DNA from 3 places in the Paenibacillus sp. 1A_MP2 genome. Region 2 is predicted to be linked to each of the others. Evidence: predicted binding sites of a transcription regulator. Region 2 holds the regulator's gene; each other region holds the start of a gene.
What was found. Region 2 encodes Rex, which represses fermentation and respiration genes when NADH is low (regulators of the CRP and FNR family bind a similar motif). Its sites were predicted from a motif close to TTGTGAAATATTTCACAA; they were not measured.

Region 1 (6,078 bases), 310 kb from region 2:
AAATCTTATTCTTTATCTTTTGCCGCTGATGACTCTCTTTCTGGGTTCGTTCTCGTTGACTTCTGAAAAGGAAGAGGGCAGTTGGCAGCTGTTGTCCACATACCCCATCGGCACGATGTCTTTTATCGTAGGAAAATATCTAGGTCTCTCGGTGGTATTAATGACTATAGTTACATTCGGATATGGATTGATGGGACTTCTTAGTGGATGGGTTGGCAGCCCTTTAGATGTGATGACCTACCTTTTGTTTCTGGTATTTTCCTGCGGACTGGTGCTGCTATTTCTGACGATTGCATTGTTCATCGGTTCGTTATCCAAAAATCGGTGGCAAGCGTTAACGATATCCGTATCCGTTTGGTTTTTCGCTGTGATCGGATGGCCGACACTTCTAATCTCCGTACTGGGACTTATGCCTTATCAGTGGGTAAAACCCTTACTCACCGTTCTAACCTTTATCAATCCGGCTGAGCTGGTACGATTGTTTGTTGTGATCAAACTTGGCGGAGGCTCCATACTGGGTCCTGAATATTATCAGTGGGTTGATTGGGTACAACCATCCAGCGGAAGCTGGATTTTTACGGGGATATGCCTGCTGTGGATAGCATGTTCTATTGTGGCAGTCTACGGGATCTGGGAGAGGGGGCGTTCTCATGGATAACGTGGAAGCAGAGATTGTTGGACTGTGCAAATCCATCAAAAAACAACAGATTGTTGAAGATATATCCTTTCGCGTTTCTTCTGGCCATGTGCTTGCCTTATGTGGAGGAAATGGGGCCGGAAAGAGTACTGTGCTGCGTATGATGGCAGGTATTCTTCAACCTACCTCGGGTGAAATCATGGTAAACAAAATGCGCTGGTCCAAGGAACGAAAGCGGTATTCGGAACAGATCGGATATATGCCGGATGATTATCATTTCAATCAGGGTCTGACAGCAGAGGAAGTGCTCCAGTTCTGGGCGGCGCTAAGAAAGGTCCCCAAAGCGCGAGTATCGGAAGTGCTAACCCTGGTAGGCTTGGCCGAGCAAAAAAACAAGCGGGTCACGACCTTTTCCAAGGGAATGCGGCAGCGTGTGTTATTTGCCCAGGCTCTGTTGGCCAAGCCTCCGCTGCTGATCATGGATGAGCCGACGAATGGACTGGACCCCTTCTGGATGCAGGAATTTGCAAATCTCATCAAACAAATCAAGGAGGAGGGACATATGGTCGTGTTCTCCACCCACCAGCTTGAGATTGCAGATGATGTTGCCGATCACATTGTTTTTATGAACAAAGGACGTAATGTAGGAGATGGCTCAACAGAGGACTTTCGTCAACAGTTTGGGTCGCTTCATGCCGCTTTTCATCATAGTCTCGGCTTGAAATGAAGGTGAATCAATTGGGAAAAAAAAGTGCAAAAAAAAGCGCGAGAATAAGACGTTTCATCACAATCCTGATTGGAATCGCTGCTTTGCTGACCGCTGCGTGGGCAATTTACCAAGGGAATTTATCATCAGATACCCAAAGAATCGGTGCTATTGAAATCGGTGCAGTTGCTCCTGAATTTACTGCCGTTAATTCAGCCGGAGAACAGGTGAAGCTCTCCGATTATCGGGGCAAAGTTGTGATGATTAACTTTTGGGCTTCCTGGTGTACCCCTTGTGTGAGGGAGATGCCGATGATTAATCAGATCGCTCAGACATATCAAGAAGACGTGCAGACCCTGTTTGTCAACGTAGGGGAAGCGAAGGGGACCATTCGTGAATTTATGAATAAACAGCAATTCGATTTCCCTGTAATCATTGATGTGACCGGAAAGGTCTCCGGCCTGTATCGCATCACCGGTCTGCCAGCGACCATGATCATAGATCAGGAAGGCATGTTCAGTCACATTTTGCTCGGTGAGTTGACCAAGGATATTCCCTTGCAGCAATGGCTGGAGGACACCGTCCAACAAAAGAATTGAAACCTTGTAAGATTTAAGAACAAAAGAAGCCGCTATATGAGCGGTTTCTTTTGTTTTTTGTAAGCTACAAGAGCCAGAACAACTGCAAACGGTTGGGTTTCGAAAACACCTTTCACCCATAGTGGAAATGAAATGCAATACCACGGTTCTGCCCAATGAATCAATAGCCCCTTTGGGTGCTTTTTACGCTTTTCACCGAGTTGTCGGAAAGAGTTGATCCTTTCTTGAACATTTAGGGACGAAGACGTGTCAGTGATTGAATTGCTCATTCACAAAGATATAATAATTTTAACTATTAGGTCTCGTTCAGAACTTGGTTGGGCAAAGACTCCTTCGTCACTAACTTTGTGAAAAAATTCTCTTTATACATACAACATCGGAGGAGCGCTTTTTAAACCAATTCTGAACCAATGGCGTAGCCGCCCAATCCTGATATTGAAAGTAGTTCAAGGGCTGACTGACCTAATGATTAAAAGCATCAAATCATTGCAAAAATCGAACAGAGTTTGAAAGGAGGCAGTAAAGAATGGCAATTGATACGGTGATGTGGAGCAAGCTGGTGACAGGCATGACGCTAGGGTTCCACGTTATTTTTGCGACACTTGGAGTCGGTGTGCCCCTAATGATCGCTATTGCAGAGTTCATGGGGATCCGTAAAAAAGATCCTCACTACACACTAATGGCGAAGAGGTGGTCACGAGGGTTTGTCATTTCTGTGGCGGTAGGTGTTGTGACCGGCACAGCGATATCACTGCAACTGGCCCTGGTATGGCCGAATTTTATGAAATTGGCGGGGAACGTCATTGCACTTCCGCTATTTATGGAAGTGTTCGCGTTCTTTTTTGAAGCGATCTTCCTGGGCATTTATTTGTATACGTGGGATCGATTCAAAAATCCGTACATTCACTGGCTGCTGACGATTCCGATTGTTGCCGGGGCAGGTATGTCTGCCGTCTTTATTACGACGGTGAACGGCTTCATGAACCAGCCTGGGGGCTTTGTCATGGAGGCAGGCCAATTCACAGCGGTTGACCCAATACAGGCGATGCTGAATACGGCGACGTTTTCCAAGGTGTTCCATGTATTAAGCTCGGCCTATTTGACAGGAGCTGCCCTGTTAGCCGGAATTGCAGCCTTTGCAATGCTGAGAAAAGGGGTATCCGCATACCACAAAAAAGCCTTGAACCTCATGATGGCGGTGGTGCTGCTGTTTGGCGTGCTGAACACGTTAGCTGGAGATGTGTCCGCCAAGTTCTTGGCAGAGCATCAGCCGGAGAAGCTAGCAGCGGCAGAGTGGCATTTTGAGACGGAAAGCGGCGCGGATTTGATTTTATTAGGCTGGCTGAATGCAGAGCATGAAATTATAGGAGCTCTTCACCTGCCGAAACTGCTCAGCTTCCTGGCCTTTAGTGACTTTAATGCCGAGGTAACCGGACTGGAGGAGTTTCCGAAGGACGAATGGCCGCCGCTGCTCGTTCACTACTTGTTTGATTTGATGGCTGGAATCGGATTTACTCTGCTGGCGATCTCGGTTCTGTATTTCCTGTTTGTGTTCTGGAAAAAGCGCAATGAACTGAACAAGTGGCTGCTTGGAATCATAGCCCTGGGCGCGCCAATGGCTTTTCTCGGGGTTGAGCTGGGCTGGTTCTATGCTGAACTTGGACGACAGCCGTGGATTATTCGAGGATATATGCGTGTAGAGGAAGCCGCCACTTCATCACCCAACATAAGAATGATCTTTTTCTTCTTCCTGCTTCTCTACATCGTTCTGGGAGTCATGTGTGTTCTCGTGCTAAGACGTTTGTTCAACAATAATCCGGCAGAAGTCGAGATGGAGAAATGGATGAGGGAAAAGGAGAAGAGCAATCCGACTACAGAAAAGGGTGAAAATGCATGATGAGTTACGAGCTGATTGGCATCTCGGTGCTCTGGCTGTTCTTGTATGGCTATTTAATTGTAGCCTCCATTGATTTCGGGGCGGGCTTCTTTGCCTTTTATGCACGCTTGACGAAACAGGATCACCTGATTAATCGTCTGATCTCCCGTTATTTATCCCCGGTATGGGAGATTACGAATGTATTTTTTGTTTTTTTCTATATTGGCATCGTTGGATTCTTTCCGGACACGGCATATTATTACGGATCAGCACTGCTCGTACCGGGAAGCATTGCGGTCATTTTGCTCGCCATTCGTGGTTCGTTTTATGCCTTTGAGAACTATGGCTCCAAAACTAATATCGTGTATCTGTTTCTATACGGGGCGTCAGGTCTGCTTATTCCTGCTTCGTTGTCAGTAGCGCTAACACTGTCTGAAGGCGGCTTTATCGTGAAGGAGGGTTCGACGGTTTCTCTGGATTTCTGGACGCTGTTTACCAATCCGTTATCATGGAGCATCGTTGGACTGGCGATTGTGTCCGTCTTGTTCATAAGCAGCTCATTTCTGGCCTTTTATGCATCTCGGGCAGAGGATCACTCTGCGTTGAAGCTGGTACGGAACTATGCCCTGTTCTGGAGTACACCGACGATTATTATCGCACTGACTGCATTTATATATTTGGGGCAGCACAATGAGCGACATTTTCAAAATATGATGGATTTATGGTGGCTGCTTGCGCTTTCCGTTGCATTTTTCATGATTGCGATGTGGCTGTTATACAACGGACGCCGTTACGGATTAGCGTTTATATGTATCATGCTGCAATTTTTCTGTGCCTTTTTCGCTTACGGAATTGGTCAATATCCTTATATCCTTGATCCGTACATTACAATTCAAAACAGCGTCACCTCACCAGCGATGGGCTTTGCACTGGTTGTTGTGTTTATCGGTGGCATGTGTATGTTGATTCCTTCCCTGCTCCTGGTCTTCAGACTGTTTCTGTTTGATGCGGACTATGTAAAGGGAAAAAAATAGAGTGAATTTATTTATGCAAAGTGAGGGAGTAGCCTGCCTCATAGGTTCATAGAAAGGAGGAGCGTTTGCATGAAGAGGAAAACAAGTCTGCTTGCTCAACAAATGTCTGGCCAGCGAAAACGTCTCGTGCTCATGGCTCTTATTTCACTCGCACTCGGTATAGCCATTGTGAGTCAGGCCGCACTGCTTGCTGAAGCAGTTCAACGGATTTTCGTGGAGAAAGCTTCCCTCTCGTCGGTCGTCATGCTGCTCGGGTTACTTTTAGCTGCCATGGTCGTACGTACAGGGTTGTCTTATGGGAACGGGAAGGTTGGTTTGCATATGGCTGCCAGTGCCAAGACGAATATGCGGGCAGCCGTGCTGCAACATTTGACCCATGCGTCGATGCCATCAACCCTTCGTGGGCAAACAGGGGAAAGGTCAGCGTTGCTCTAGATGCTGTGGATGAGGCTGACAGTTATTTCAGTCTGTATATGCCGCGTATGATGGAGGCTGCCATCATTCCGATTCTGATTTTAATTGTAACGTTTATGCAGCATGCCAATTCAGGCTTCATTATGCTGTTTACGGCCCCGTTTATTCCCTTGTTCATGATTTTGGTGGGACTAAAAACGAAAAACAAATCAGAGGAAAAATATGCGCAGCTGGCCGAGTTCTCCGGTACATTCCTGGATTCTCTTCAAGGGCTGGTTACGTTGAAGATATTCGGACGGGCACATCGCCAGCAGAAGAAAATTGAACGCAGCAGTCTGGATTATCGTGATGCCACGATGGGCATTTTGCGGATTGCGTTTACAAATACCTTTATGCTGGAATCGATCGTCATGTTAAGTATCGGTATCGTTGCTCTCGAACTGGCAATCCAGCTGCTTGTATTCAAATCGATGTCGTTCCACACCGCGTTTCTCGTGTTGCTGCTCGTTCCCGAGTTTTACAGTTTGTTGAAAAATACGGGAACCGCCTTTCATAGCGGGCGAACAAGTATGGGAGCGGTTCGTAAGGTAGAGCAGATGCTCGAGACAACGGCTGGAGAGAGCAAGTCGGTAGATGGAAAAGGAGGATTAGGTACATCCGATGGAATCGACGAGGTCGACAGCATGAATCGGATGGAAAGGGAGAACGGGATAGGTACATTGCAAATGGACATTTTCAATGACAGTTCCATGCCACCATCCATGACATTAAACCATCTCCGATTTCGATACGCGCTAGAATCATTTGAGCTT
Region 2 (6,078 bases):
CGGTGTTTCGGAAGAGTAGATGCCATCCATTTCCGTCAACAGCTGATTCAGCGTCTGATCATATTCACGCTGTTGTCCACCTTCCCGTTTTCCACCGATCACATCAATTTCATCGATAAATATAATGGCATTTTCTTTATTTTCTTTTGCAGCACGAGTTCTCGCATCCCGAAACAAATCCCGTATTCTGCCGGCACCCACACCGACATACATTTCAACAAACTCACTGCCTGAAGCAGCTACAAAAACAGAGTCGGTATAATGAGCAGCAGCTTTGGCCATCAAGGTTTTGCCTGTTCCAGGAGGACCTGTGAGCAAAATCCCTTTCAAAGGACGAATACCAAACTTCTGAATTTCCTCATGTCGAATGAGAAAATCAAGCGCTTCCCTCAGCTCCTGCTTCGCACTCTCCTGACCGCCAATTTCTTCAAAAGTCAGCTTGGACGGTCCTTTTTTCTTGCGTTTGCGTTCCTGACCCGCACCCACCGTAATTCCACCACGCATTTGCATCATGAGCAGCAAAGCTCCCACAATCATTGCAGCGATCAGAATGGGAATCATGTTTACACCGATAAAAGCGAGAAAGATAATTAATACGGGTACAAATCCAATGGCAATTTCTTTCGTCCATTTAGGCATTTGGCCACACTCCTATCTGACCGGGCACACGCGGTAGAATAATAAACTTGCTGGCATCTCCATCTCTGAGGCTGACATATACATTATTGTCATCCATGGCTGTGTTTACCTTGATCCCATTCGTAGCCATTTTAGACAAGGTCGGTGTAATCTCGGTGTATTGTTTGCTCTCCATAGCCTGAGCTACGGTAAACATGGCGCTACCCCACCAGCTTTCCAGCGCTTCGTTGGAATGATCCACGACATCCAGCTTCAACGAACGAGTGCCAATCAGGGTTTGTCCTTCTTTGTGAATATATTGTACCAACCTGCCCAAATCAACATCCGGCTGCAGATCGAGTTTCAACTGTACATCATTGTGGTTAATAGTTAATTGTACATCATTGACTCCATCGTACTGGGTAACCATCTTTTCAATTGGGCTTTGCACAGCCACATGACGATACACAAACCAACCTCCAAACAACACAACGGCTGAAATGACGGCAGTCAGAGCAATAGGCAATACTTTTATCTTCAAGTGAGTCACCCCTCCTATAATTTGGCCCATTCTATAGCTTGTAGGCAAGAATATGAATATGTGTACGTAAAGTCCTGTGATGTGTCTAACAGGATTTATTTGTGTATGATGTATCCTTGAATACATATTTGAGTATATCACATCGTATATACAATATCTAAGGCGAAAATATGAATAAATTATTAATTTTAACTATTCAAATCCAAAATGATCAAGAAAACACGTCAAAGAACCGGTCCAGTCGGGTTTCCGTCTGCCGGTTCTTTACTGTATTCTTTTTAGAAAATAGTACGTCTGCTGATTCTAGCTATTCGGAATCGTATAGACCAGGTCAACCTGTTCCCCGTTACTAAAGCGGTAAAACCTATAATAATTGTGAGTAGCATCGTTATAATACACTTGCCATACATAGATTCCATTCACAACACCTGGCATGATTCGTTTGATCTCCCCGCCTGGAACTTCAGAGCTGAACCGATTTCGAATCTGTGCTTCAGACATGCCGTTCTTCAGCAGTTCACTGTGCACCGCATTGGTCCCTGTCACAGGCTTGTTATTTTCATCAAACTTGATCCACACCAATACATCCTGGTTATCCTTATTTTTACCGATCAGGGTCCAGTATATGTTGTCTCCGCCGTCTTTTTGCCCCCAGACATACTTACGCAGGTCTTCGTGTGACGTAATACCGACCTGTTCCTGGGCCGCCTGTATGGCCAACGCCTCTTCCTTGCGCTGATCCTGAGTAACATAGACATAATAACGCTGAAGTCCAAACAGAATCAGAACCAGGAGCAGCAGCGAAATCCATATCCACTTCTTTTTTTCTTCAAAAGCCGAACTTCCTTTCCCTATGACGATGCTGTCCTTGGAATTAACGGGCAAGCAGACCGTCAAATGCCAGTTGAGACTCACGCAAAATACGCTCTTCATCCATCGTAAGACATTCGCCATGTTTAACCACTTGTTTACCATCCACCCACACATGCTCTACATCTTTGGCTGATGCGGAGTATATGGTATGGGAAATCAGATCCGTATGCGGATAGAAATGGGCCTGTTCAATATTCAAGGCGATGAAGTCAGCCTTCATGCCTGTTTGCAGTGCTCCTGTATTGTTCAGGAATATGGATTTGGCACCATACGAAGTTCCAAGCAGAAGTGCTTCCCCTGCTGGCACTGCGGTAGGGTCACCGGACACACCTTTGTGAATCAAAGCAGCAAGTCTCATCTCTTCAAACATATCGAGGTTATTGTTACTTGCTGGTCCATCTGTTCCGAGGGACACGGTCACCCCTGCTTTCAGCAGATCAGGTACTCGTGCAACACCCGAAGCCAATTTCAGGTTACTGCCTGGATTGTGGGAAACTGCTACATCATGTGATGCAAGAATTTCGATCTCTTCATCATTCAGATGTACCGCATGTGCAACCAGAGATGGACGGGAGAAAAATCCTAGCTTCTCCAGATGTGCAACCGGACGTTGACCGTAATCAGCCACGTTCTGTTCCACTTCACGAAGCGTTTCAGACATATGCGTATGCAAAGGCAGATTCAGGTCATGAGCAACCTGTACCAGCTTCTCTATGTAATCTGGAGGACAAGTGTAAGGTGCGTGTGGAGAAATTACGGTTGTAATTCTTCCGTCTGCTTGTCCATTCCATTGACGGGCAAATGCTGCGGATTCTTCCAGCTTGCGCTGTTGTTCTTCCGCTGAGCAAAGTCCGATTACCCCACGTGCCAGAGCAGCCCGAACGCCGGATTGTTCCACCACTTTTGCAACCTGATCCATATGATCATACATATCCAGGAATGCTGTTGTTCCACCTTTCAACATTTCAAGTACGGAAAGTGATGTGCCCCAATATACGTCTTCAGACGTCATTTTGGCTTCCATTGGCCACATTTTCTCCTGCAACCATACTTGTAATGCCAAATCATCTCCATGACCTCTCAGAAGCGACATGGCCGCGTGACCATGCGTATTGATCAGACCCGGCAAGAAGAGCAGTCCTTTTCCGTCCACCTTTGTCAGACTTTCGTCTCCTTCCGGCAAAGTCTCACCAATATGCACAATCTTGTCATTCTCGACAACCATATAACCTTGAACCACTTTCCAATTCGTGCCCTCACTGACGGCAAATTTGCCGTTGTGAATTACCCATCTATTTGTCGTCATCTTCCTCGTCGTCCTTTCCATTCTCCAAATAATAAGCAAGGCTAAGCAGATCCGTCGTAAAATCGGCATGATGAATACGAATATGCGGCGGGGTCTTCAGGATCGTTGGCGCAAAATTCAGAATCGCTTCAATTCCTGACTCAATCAACTGATCGGCAACATTTTGGGCTTCCGTATCCGGAACCGTGATAATCCCTATACGAATGTTATCTTTTTTGACCGAATCCGTTAATTCATTCATCGGTTGCACCGTCAGACTGTTAATTTGACTTCCAATCTTCGGACCGTAGGCATCAAATACAGCGACAATCTTCATGTTGTCTTTGAGGTAGGCATTGTAATTGGACAAAGCGTGTCCCAAATTACCTGCTCCGACAAGAGCTACATTGATCTGCTGGTCTATTTTCAGAATATGGCGGATCTTCTCGATGAGATATGAAACGTCATATCCGATCCCTTTACGACCAAAGTCACCGAAGTAAGCCAGGTCTTTACGAATCTGAGCCGGATTCAAATCCAGTCTCAATCCAAGTTCTTGTGAAGAAACCGTATTGACTTCGCGCTGATGCAGTTCATTCAAATAACGCAAGTAAACAGGCAATCTTCGCACCACGGCTTCCGAAATTTTATCTGATTTCATTCAATTGCTCCCCCTTACCAAGGCCACGATAGATAGATAGATGAAAAGAATGAGCACCCTGTCTAAAACGATGCAAAAAGATGACTGAATTAAACAGGATGCTCTTTGTTATATAATGGATAATTGCTTAAATTACTTCTTTAATCGCTTTACTCACTATTCATGAAACGAATGAATGATATTGCTCAATTTTACCGCCAAATAGTGGCTTCATGCAATCATATAAGCTACAGAGCATAGCTGTTATTGCTGTTCATCGGTTGGTCTCTCAAGCCATTCCGAAATGCGAGGAACCATCTGCTCTGTGAGCATGTGTTCCATTTTGGGACCTGGTAATGAATATAAAAAGTACTTGCCATAATATGCTTCAATGACACGTGTATCGTATACAATCACAATACCTCTGTCCTTACCCGTACGAACCAGTCTGCCGAATCCCTGTTTGAAGCGGATAACGGCTTGCGGCACGGACAGCTTCATAAACGGATTTTTCTTCTGTTGTTGCAAAAGCTCACTCTTTGCTTCAACTAATGGATGATTGGGTGGCTGGAACGGCAGTCTGACAATTGCAAGACAGGTCAGAGCCTCTCCGGGAATGTCCACTCCTTCCCAGAAGCTGCTTGTGCCAAGAAGTACAGTCGCTTTCGCATCTTGGAAGCGACGTGTAAGCTTGGAACGGCTGCCGCTGTCCACCCCTTGCCCGAGCAAAGAGATATCATTACCTGACAAGGCCTCCTTAAGCGGGTCATAGACCTGGCGCAGCATGCGGTAGGAGGTGAACAGCACCATCATGCGTCCACGAGTGGCGATAGCCGTTTCCGCGAGCGAATGCACGAGCATATCCACAAAGTGGGCATCACCTACACTGCCCTTCACACTTGGGAAATCACGCGGAATGACGAGCAGGGCCTGTTCGCGATAGTTGAATGGTGACGGCAGCATGGATGTCAACAAGCGGTTATTCTCGGCAGCTTCCTGCAAGCCCAGCTGTTCGATCATGAATTGAAATGACTTGTCAACGGAGAGCGTAGCCGATGTAAGCACAACGCTTTTCTTTTTATCAAAGAACATATCCTTCAATTGCGCACTGACATCGACAGGAACGGCATAGAGCTGCAGTGATTTACTGCGGAATTGGCCGCTAGCCTCCATCCAGTACACGGTATTGGCATCATCCATGCGCATGAAGAAACGCAGATTATCCTTGATCGTTGCCAAGTCCTTGAGCAGTCCTGAGATATCCGTAATCAGACTATCGGACTGATAATCATCCTGATCTTCTTTCACTTCAAGCAGCAGCTTGTCGCCTTTACGAATCAAATCGCCTAGGGTTACATAGATTTGGTTTTCTACATCCTGCAACTCCTGCCATTTAGCCGGTTTTTGCGAAGGCTTCAGTCTAAGTGAAAATTGTCCAGTCTCGCCTGGAGAAGCATCGCTACGTTCAGGCAGCAGGCCGAACAGTGTATCGCTTAGTCGATCCCATATCTCCTTAACTTCAACGGCAAGCGGGAACATCTGATCGATCATGGAGCTCCACTGTACCGATTTTTCATGACCCGACAGTTGAGAACGAAGCATCGGCAGTTGGCCATTACGGCTATCTTTAAACAGTCGGGTCAATGTATGAACCAACGTAAAATACTTCATGTGAAGACCAAGATGCTTACCTGCTACATCCTCCAGATGATGTGCTTCATCAATGACAAGACTTTCGTAGGCTGGCAGCAGCTGATGTGCTGCTTTGACATCCGTAAACAATTTCGAATGATTCGTAATGACGATATCGGACAGCCCGGCTTCATGTTTGGCCCGATGATAGAAACATTTGCGGAACCAAGGACAGGAGCGTCCAAGACAGGATTCAGACTCACTCTGTACCGTCTCCCAGAAGTCTCCACCGCGCCCGCTTAGATTAAGCTCCTCGTCGTCTCCAGTCTCCGTCTGGGTAAGCCAGACAATCATCTGAGCTGCTGTAAAATAATCCTCTTTCGGTGTAGCGAATTCACGTTTATTGATTTTATGCTCAAACTTACGCAGACACAGATAGTGCCCACGTCCTTTGAACACCGCTGCCTTGAACGGGAACGGAACCACTTG
Region 3 (6,078 bases), 2.8 Mb from region 2:
GCTCGCGCACGCTGTACTGCTTCGGTAATCCCGCCTGCACCCTTAATGTGGTTATCTTTAATCATGACCGCATCATAGAGGCCGAATCGATGATTTGCTCCGCCACCAACCCGCACTGCATATTTTTCAAGCAAGCGGTGTCCCGGTGTTGTTTTACGAGTGTCGACCAGTCGTGTAGAAAGGCCTTCCAACGCATCCACATAAGTACGTGTGCGGGTAGCGACACCCGACATGCGCTGCAGCAGGTTAAGAGCCAAGCGCTCTCCTGTAAGCAAGCTATGTGTGCTGCCTTCTACCTCAGCCAAAATCGTACCATGCGTAACTGTATCACCGTCTTTTACCATCGGTGTGAACACAAGGCTGGGATCCACTACCTGAAACACAAGTTCTGCTACCGTAATTCCTGCAATGGTCCCATTGTCTTTGGCATGTATAACAGCTTTGGACTGACTGCCAGCGGGAATCGTCACACTTGTGGTAACATCCCCTGCCCCGACATCCTCACGAAGCCAGTTTTTGATTGATTCGATGAGTCCTTCATTATATCCGTTCAGTATCATGACATCAATTCCTCCACAATCGCTTGTTCTCGCTGCTGCAGACTATGCTTCTGCCATACGGCATCGTCACGCTGCGGGAAATCCTCACGGTAGTGGGCTCCCCGACTTTCCTCACGGTGTAATGCTCCCGTGGTAACCAACCAGGCACAGGTCAACAGGTTGGCATATTCCATCTCTTCTTTGTGAGTAAACTTCTGATCAAAAAATTGCAATTCCTGTTGCAGTTTCTCCATTGCTCCTTGCAGGTTTGCGCCATTGCGGCGCAGTCCCACCTGACGCACCATCATTTTTTGCAGACGCAGGCGTCTTTCGGACACCGGTTTCTGCTCTCCCTGTCTTCCCCTACGAAAGCTTGTTGATGCGGGAATCGTTGTCTGTATAGGAGCAAGCGGAGGCAAGGATTGAATACGATCAACGATTCTCCGTCCAAATACGATCGCTTCGGACAGAGAGTTACTCGCCAGTCGATTAGCTCCATGTACTCCTGTAGAAGATACTTCCCCGCAGGCAAATAACCTGCCGATACTGCTCTCTCCGCTAAGATCCGTCTTCACTCCGCCCATCATGTAATGTGCAGCAGGAGCGACTGGAATCCAGTCTGTTGTCATATCCAGCCCATAACGCATGCAAGTCTCATAGATGGTAGGAAACCGATGTTTAATCATCTCTGCCGGCTCATGAGTGATATCCAGATATACAAATGTACTGTTCGTCGATTCCATTTCACTGACGATAGCCCGGGCTACGATATCACGGGGTGCCAGTTCAAGCTGTGCATGATACCGTTCCATGAAGCGCTCGCCTTTCACATTACGCAAATAGGCTCCTTCGCCACGTACAGCCTCGGACACCAGGAAGCGTGGTGCCCCTGGATAACAAAGGGAGGTCGGGTGGAACTGAATAAACTCCATGTCCCGGACAACCGCTCCGGCACGATAGGCCATCGCCACACCATCTGCAGTGGCCACTTCCGGATTAGTTGTGTATCGATACAATTGCCCAGCCCCGCCAGAGCATAGTACGGTTGCCTCTGCCTTCACAAATACTTGCGAACCATCAGCCTTCTGAACCAACGCACCTATACATTCTCCCTGCTCTGTAATCAGGTCAATGACAAAATGCTCATCCCACACTTCAACCCCAGGATGTTCATTCGCCTGTGCAGCCAGCGCACGTACAATCTCATATCCCGTTGCATCCCCATTGGCATGCAAAATACGGCGGTGGCTGTGCGCACCCTCCTGCGTCAACGCCAACTCGCCGTTCTCCAGATCAAACAAAGTACCCAGACGAATCAGTTCCTTCACTCCGTCCGGGCCCTCGTTCACCAATGCTTCTACTGCTTCGGAGCGGCATAATCCCGCTCCTGCAACAAGTGTATCCTGCAAATGGTAGGCAGGTGAATCATCCTCAGCAATAACCGCAGCAATGCCCCCCTGCGCATACCGGGTGTTACTTTCAAGTAACGACTTCTTCGTGATCATCAATACACTGCGTTGTTCGCTCGCCTTGATCGCAGTAAACAAACCAGCAATGCCTGAACCAATAACCAGCACATCCGTCTCCACCATCGGCAGCGCGGACAGATCAAAATCCACTAAATATTGCGGTATCATGTTAGTTCACCTGTCTTGGAGCAAGAGTAGCGCATGCTACTTCACCAGTAACATGCGCTCTAGTGATTCTCTGGCTTTATCTGCAACGGCTGGTGGCACGTAAATTTGCGGCTTCATCGTTTCCAGACATTTAACCAGCTTTTTCAAGTTATTAACCTTCATGTTCGGACATACGAGGAACTTGGTAGCAAAGTGGAATTGTTTATCCGGGCTATCCAGACGCAGCTGGTATCCTGTACCATCCTCGGTGCCTACGATAAATTCCTTAGCGGACGAATTTTTACAATATTCCAGAATGGCGGTTGTGCTTCCTACGAAATCACCCATCTCGACAACTTCAGGACGACATTCCGGGTGAACAACGAACTCGGCATTAGGATGCTTCGCTCTCATCTCAACCACGTCTTTGACCGTCAGCATATCGTGGGTATTGCAGTAACCTTCCCAGATAATCATTTTCTTGTCTGTATGTTGTTGCACATAATGTCCCAGATTTTTATCTGGCACCCAGATGATTTCATCGGAATCAACAGATTGAATGACTCTGACAGCATTGGCCGATGTACAACAGATGTCGGTCTCCGCCTTGATCTCAGCTGATGAATTGATGTACGTTACAACTTTGGCATTCGGGTGCTGTGCTTTCAATTTACGTAAGCCTTCAACGTTCACCATGTCTGCCATTGGGCAGCCTGCACGCTCGTCAGGGATAATCACCGTTTTGTTAGGAGCAAGAATTTTAGCGCTTTCACCCATAAAATGAACTCCACAGAAAACGATAACATCCGCATCGGTTTGTGCTGCCTTCTGAGCCAACAGGAACGAATCCCCTCGGAAGTCAGCGACCTCCTGCACCTCGTCACGTTGATAATAATGGGCTAGAATAATGGCATTCCGTTCCTTCTTCAACTCCATCAGCCGCTCGCGCAGCTCCCGGTTCATCTCAGCCTTGCGCTCTAAAGCCAGAGCTTCCACCTGTGATCCTCTCCTTATCGGGACAGCCTCATACGCTGTTTCATATGGCAAATCCATGTCGTTATTTTCGCTTGAGAAACGAATCACAAGCGGTTTAACACCTAATGTACACAACGTTCACGACTCTGTCAATAAATGAAAACGACCTAGAACAAGGGCATAACCGCCCATTTCCTACGTAGTACGCCCTAAAGCTCCCGGTTATCATTATCTCTACAATTTGAATTAATCCATAAAAAAGAGAGCCCGCGGGCTCTCTTTGTCATCTGTCACTATAGACAGATGGTTGTTATACATTAAGATGTTGGCTTCGTTCCACCATCATCCGGGTCATTGCTGCTTCCTTTGTCCAGATTCGGAGCTTCGTTAGGAATATCTCCGGCTGGCGGCTCAGGCGTTTCATCTTTGCCTTGGATACGGACGCGTACATCACCGATGTTGTCGATGATCGCTTCTCCGCCTTCGCTAGGCGTACCTTCTCCATCGTTGCTGTTCTCATCTTTTGGAGTCAGGGCACCTGTCTCGATCAATTGCTTGATCTGATCCATTTCCAATGTCTCCACTTCCAGCAACGTTTGAGCGATCAGATGCACTTCTTTGGAATGTTTAACGAGCAAGTCTTTACACTTCTCATAACATTCGTTGATGAAGCGTTGCATTTCCTGATCGATCTCGTAAGCAATGGAATCTGAGTAATTCTGTTCGTGACCGATATCACGACCCAGGAATACCTGTCCCTGCGAACTACCGAACTGCATAGGTCCCAGCTTCTCACTCATACCGTACTCCATAACCATGCTACGGACGATACCCGTCGCTTGTTGGAAGTCACTGTAAGCACCTGTACCGATTTCACCGATAAACAGTTCTTCGGAAACACGGCCGCCAAGGAGTCCAGTAATTTTGTCCAGCAATTCTTGCTTGGTAACAAGCATACGATCTTCTTTGGCAACATGATTACATATCCACCCGCACGTCCGCGCGGAATAATGGTAACTTTATGTACCATATCGGCATGTTCCAGGAAGTAACCTACAATGGTATGGCCTGCTTCATGATAAGCAACAATACGTTTCTCACGGTCACTGATAACACGGCTTTTCTTCTCCGTACCAACGATGACACGGTCGATCGCCTCGTCAACTTCTTTCATGGAAATATCTCTGCGATTACGACGTGCCGCAAGCAATGCCGCTTCATTCAAGAGATTTTCCAAATCTGCACCGGAGAATCCTGTAGTACGCTTCGCGATGATGTCCAGCTTCACATCTTTAGTGAGTGGCTTGTTGCGTGAGTGTACTTTCAGAACCGCTTCACGGCCTCTCACGTCAGGGCGATCCACCGTAATTTGACGGTCAAAACGTCCTGGACGAAGCAAGGCAGGGTCCAGAATATCTGCACGGTTCGTTGCAGCAACGATGATAATACCTTCATTGGCTCCGAAACCATCCATTTCAACGAGCAATTGGTTGAGTGTTTGTTCACGTTCGTCGTGACCACCACCAAGACCAGCACCACGTTGACGACCTACAGCATCAATCTCATCGATAAAGATGATACAAGGGGCGTTTTTCTTTGCATTTTCAAACAAGTCACGTACACGAGATGCACCGACACCGACAAACATTTCAACGAAGTCAGAACCGGAAATACTGAAGAATGGTACACCTGCTTCACCGGCAACAGCACGAGCGAGCAAGGTTTTACCTGTACCCGGAGGACCTACAAGCAATACGCCCTTAGGAATCCGTGCACCTACTGCTGCGAATTTACGAGGGTCCTTGAGGAAGTCTACGACTTCAACAAGCTCCTGTTTCTCTTCGTCAGCACCCGCAACATCTTCAAACGTAACCCGTTTCTTCTCTTCGTTATAAAGACGGGCACGGCTTTTACCAAAGTTCATTACTTTACCGCCGCCGCCTTGAGCCTGATTAAACAGGAAGAAGAACAGCAGGAACATAATGATCAAAGGAATAAAGGAGGTCAGCAACGTCAACCAGATGCTGTCACCTTTCATAGGTTCCTGATGATATTGGAATTTGTTTGTTTCGCTTGCAACTACAAGCTCACTAATTGCCTCATCCGTAGGAGGAATATACGTTGAGAAATTTTCTGATTTGGCTCCGTCAGGCTTCTCCCTGTATTGACCGGTCACGAGGTACGTCTGACCGTTGAATTGAACCGTCAATTCAGAGACGTTATTGGCCTTGATCGCCGTGCGCAACTGATCATATCTAGGATTATCGGTGGCTTCGCCGCCATTGCTGACGAACTGGACTATCCCCACCACAACTAAAAAAAGAATCAAATAAAAACCAGAATTCCGGATGAACCGATTCATCCCCTACCTCCTCTCGAGACACTTTAATTATTTTAACATAGCCCGACATGGCTTCTCAACAGAAGCCACCAACAGATGTGGGCTTGGAACTAGCTTTAGCATTAGTTACTGTAAACTTCCGGTTTCAGAATCCCGATGTAAGGGAGGTTCCGGTACTTCTCGGCATAATCGAGGCCGTAGCCAACGATGAATGCATCCGGAATGTCAAAGCCGGTGTAATGGGCTTCAAGTTCGACTTTGCGACCTGAAGGCTTGTCAAATAGCGTAACCACACGGACGGATTCAGCACCGCGGTTCTGCAAGAGTTCGATCAGATAACTGAGCGTGAGTCCACTATCAATAATGTCCTCTACAATTAGAACCTCGCGTCCCTCAACGGATTCATCCAGATCCTTAATGATTTTAACCACGCCAGATGATTTTGTGGAAGCGCCATAACTCGATACTGCCATGAAATCCATCTCAACAGGTACCGTAATGTTTTTAACCAAATCAGCCATAAATATAAACGCACCCTTGAGCACACAAATGACCAAAGGATTGCGATTTGCATATTCGGCACTTATTGTTGCGCCTAATTCCTTGA

Region 1: ACTWJ7_RS16590 (cytochrome ubiquinol oxidase subunit I) is a predicted target of Rex. The motif match lies at 2,288-2,305, and genes of this name have one in related genera.
Region 3: nadA (quinolinate synthase NadA) is a predicted target of Rex. The motif match lies at 3,223-3,240, and genes of this name have one in related genera.

Annotation. Positions count from the first base shown of each region.
Region 1 covers NZ_JBQQCS010000001.1:3,384,368-3,390,445, forward strand. Annotated here, with positions in the region: gene ACTWJ7_RS16575 (ABC transporter permease) at 1-658, shown strand, start outside; gene ccmA (heme ABC exporter ATP-binding protein CcmA) at 651-1,364, shown strand; gene ACTWJ7_RS16585 (TlpA family protein disulfide reductase) at 1,376-1,942, shown strand; gene ACTWJ7_RS16590 (cytochrome ubiquinol oxidase subunit I) at 2,469-3,839, shown strand; gene ACTWJ7_RS16595 (cytochrome d ubiquinol oxidase subunit II) at 3,836-4,852, shown strand; partial or broken gene cydD (thiol reductant ABC exporter subunit CydD) at 4,922-6,078, shown strand, end outside.
Region 2 covers NZ_JBQQCS010000001.1:3,069,524-3,075,601, reverse strand. Annotated here, with positions in the region: partial or broken gene ACTWJ7_RS15135 (AAA family ATPase) at 1-639, opposite strand, end outside; gene ACTWJ7_RS15130 (hypothetical protein) at 632-1,159, opposite strand; gene ACTWJ7_RS15125 (cell wall elongation regulator TseB-like domain-containing protein) at 1,463-2,074, opposite strand; gene ACTWJ7_RS15120 (amidohydrolase) at 2,034-3,338, opposite strand; gene ACTWJ7_RS15115 (redox-sensing transcriptional repressor Rex) at 3,325-3,978, opposite strand; gene dinG (ATP-dependent DNA helicase DinG) at 4,222-6,078, opposite strand, start outside.
Region 3 covers NZ_JBQQCS010000001.1:319,524-325,601, forward strand. Annotated here, with positions in the region: gene nadC (carboxylating nicotinate-nucleotide diphosphorylase) at 1-560, opposite strand, end outside; gene nadB (L-aspartate oxidase) at 557-2,176, opposite strand; gene nadA (quinolinate synthase NadA) at 2,213-3,151, opposite strand; partial or broken gene ftsH (ATP-dependent zinc metalloprotease FtsH) at 3,448-5,492, opposite strand; gene hpt (hypoxanthine phosphoribosyltransferase) at 5,594-6,078, opposite strand, start outside.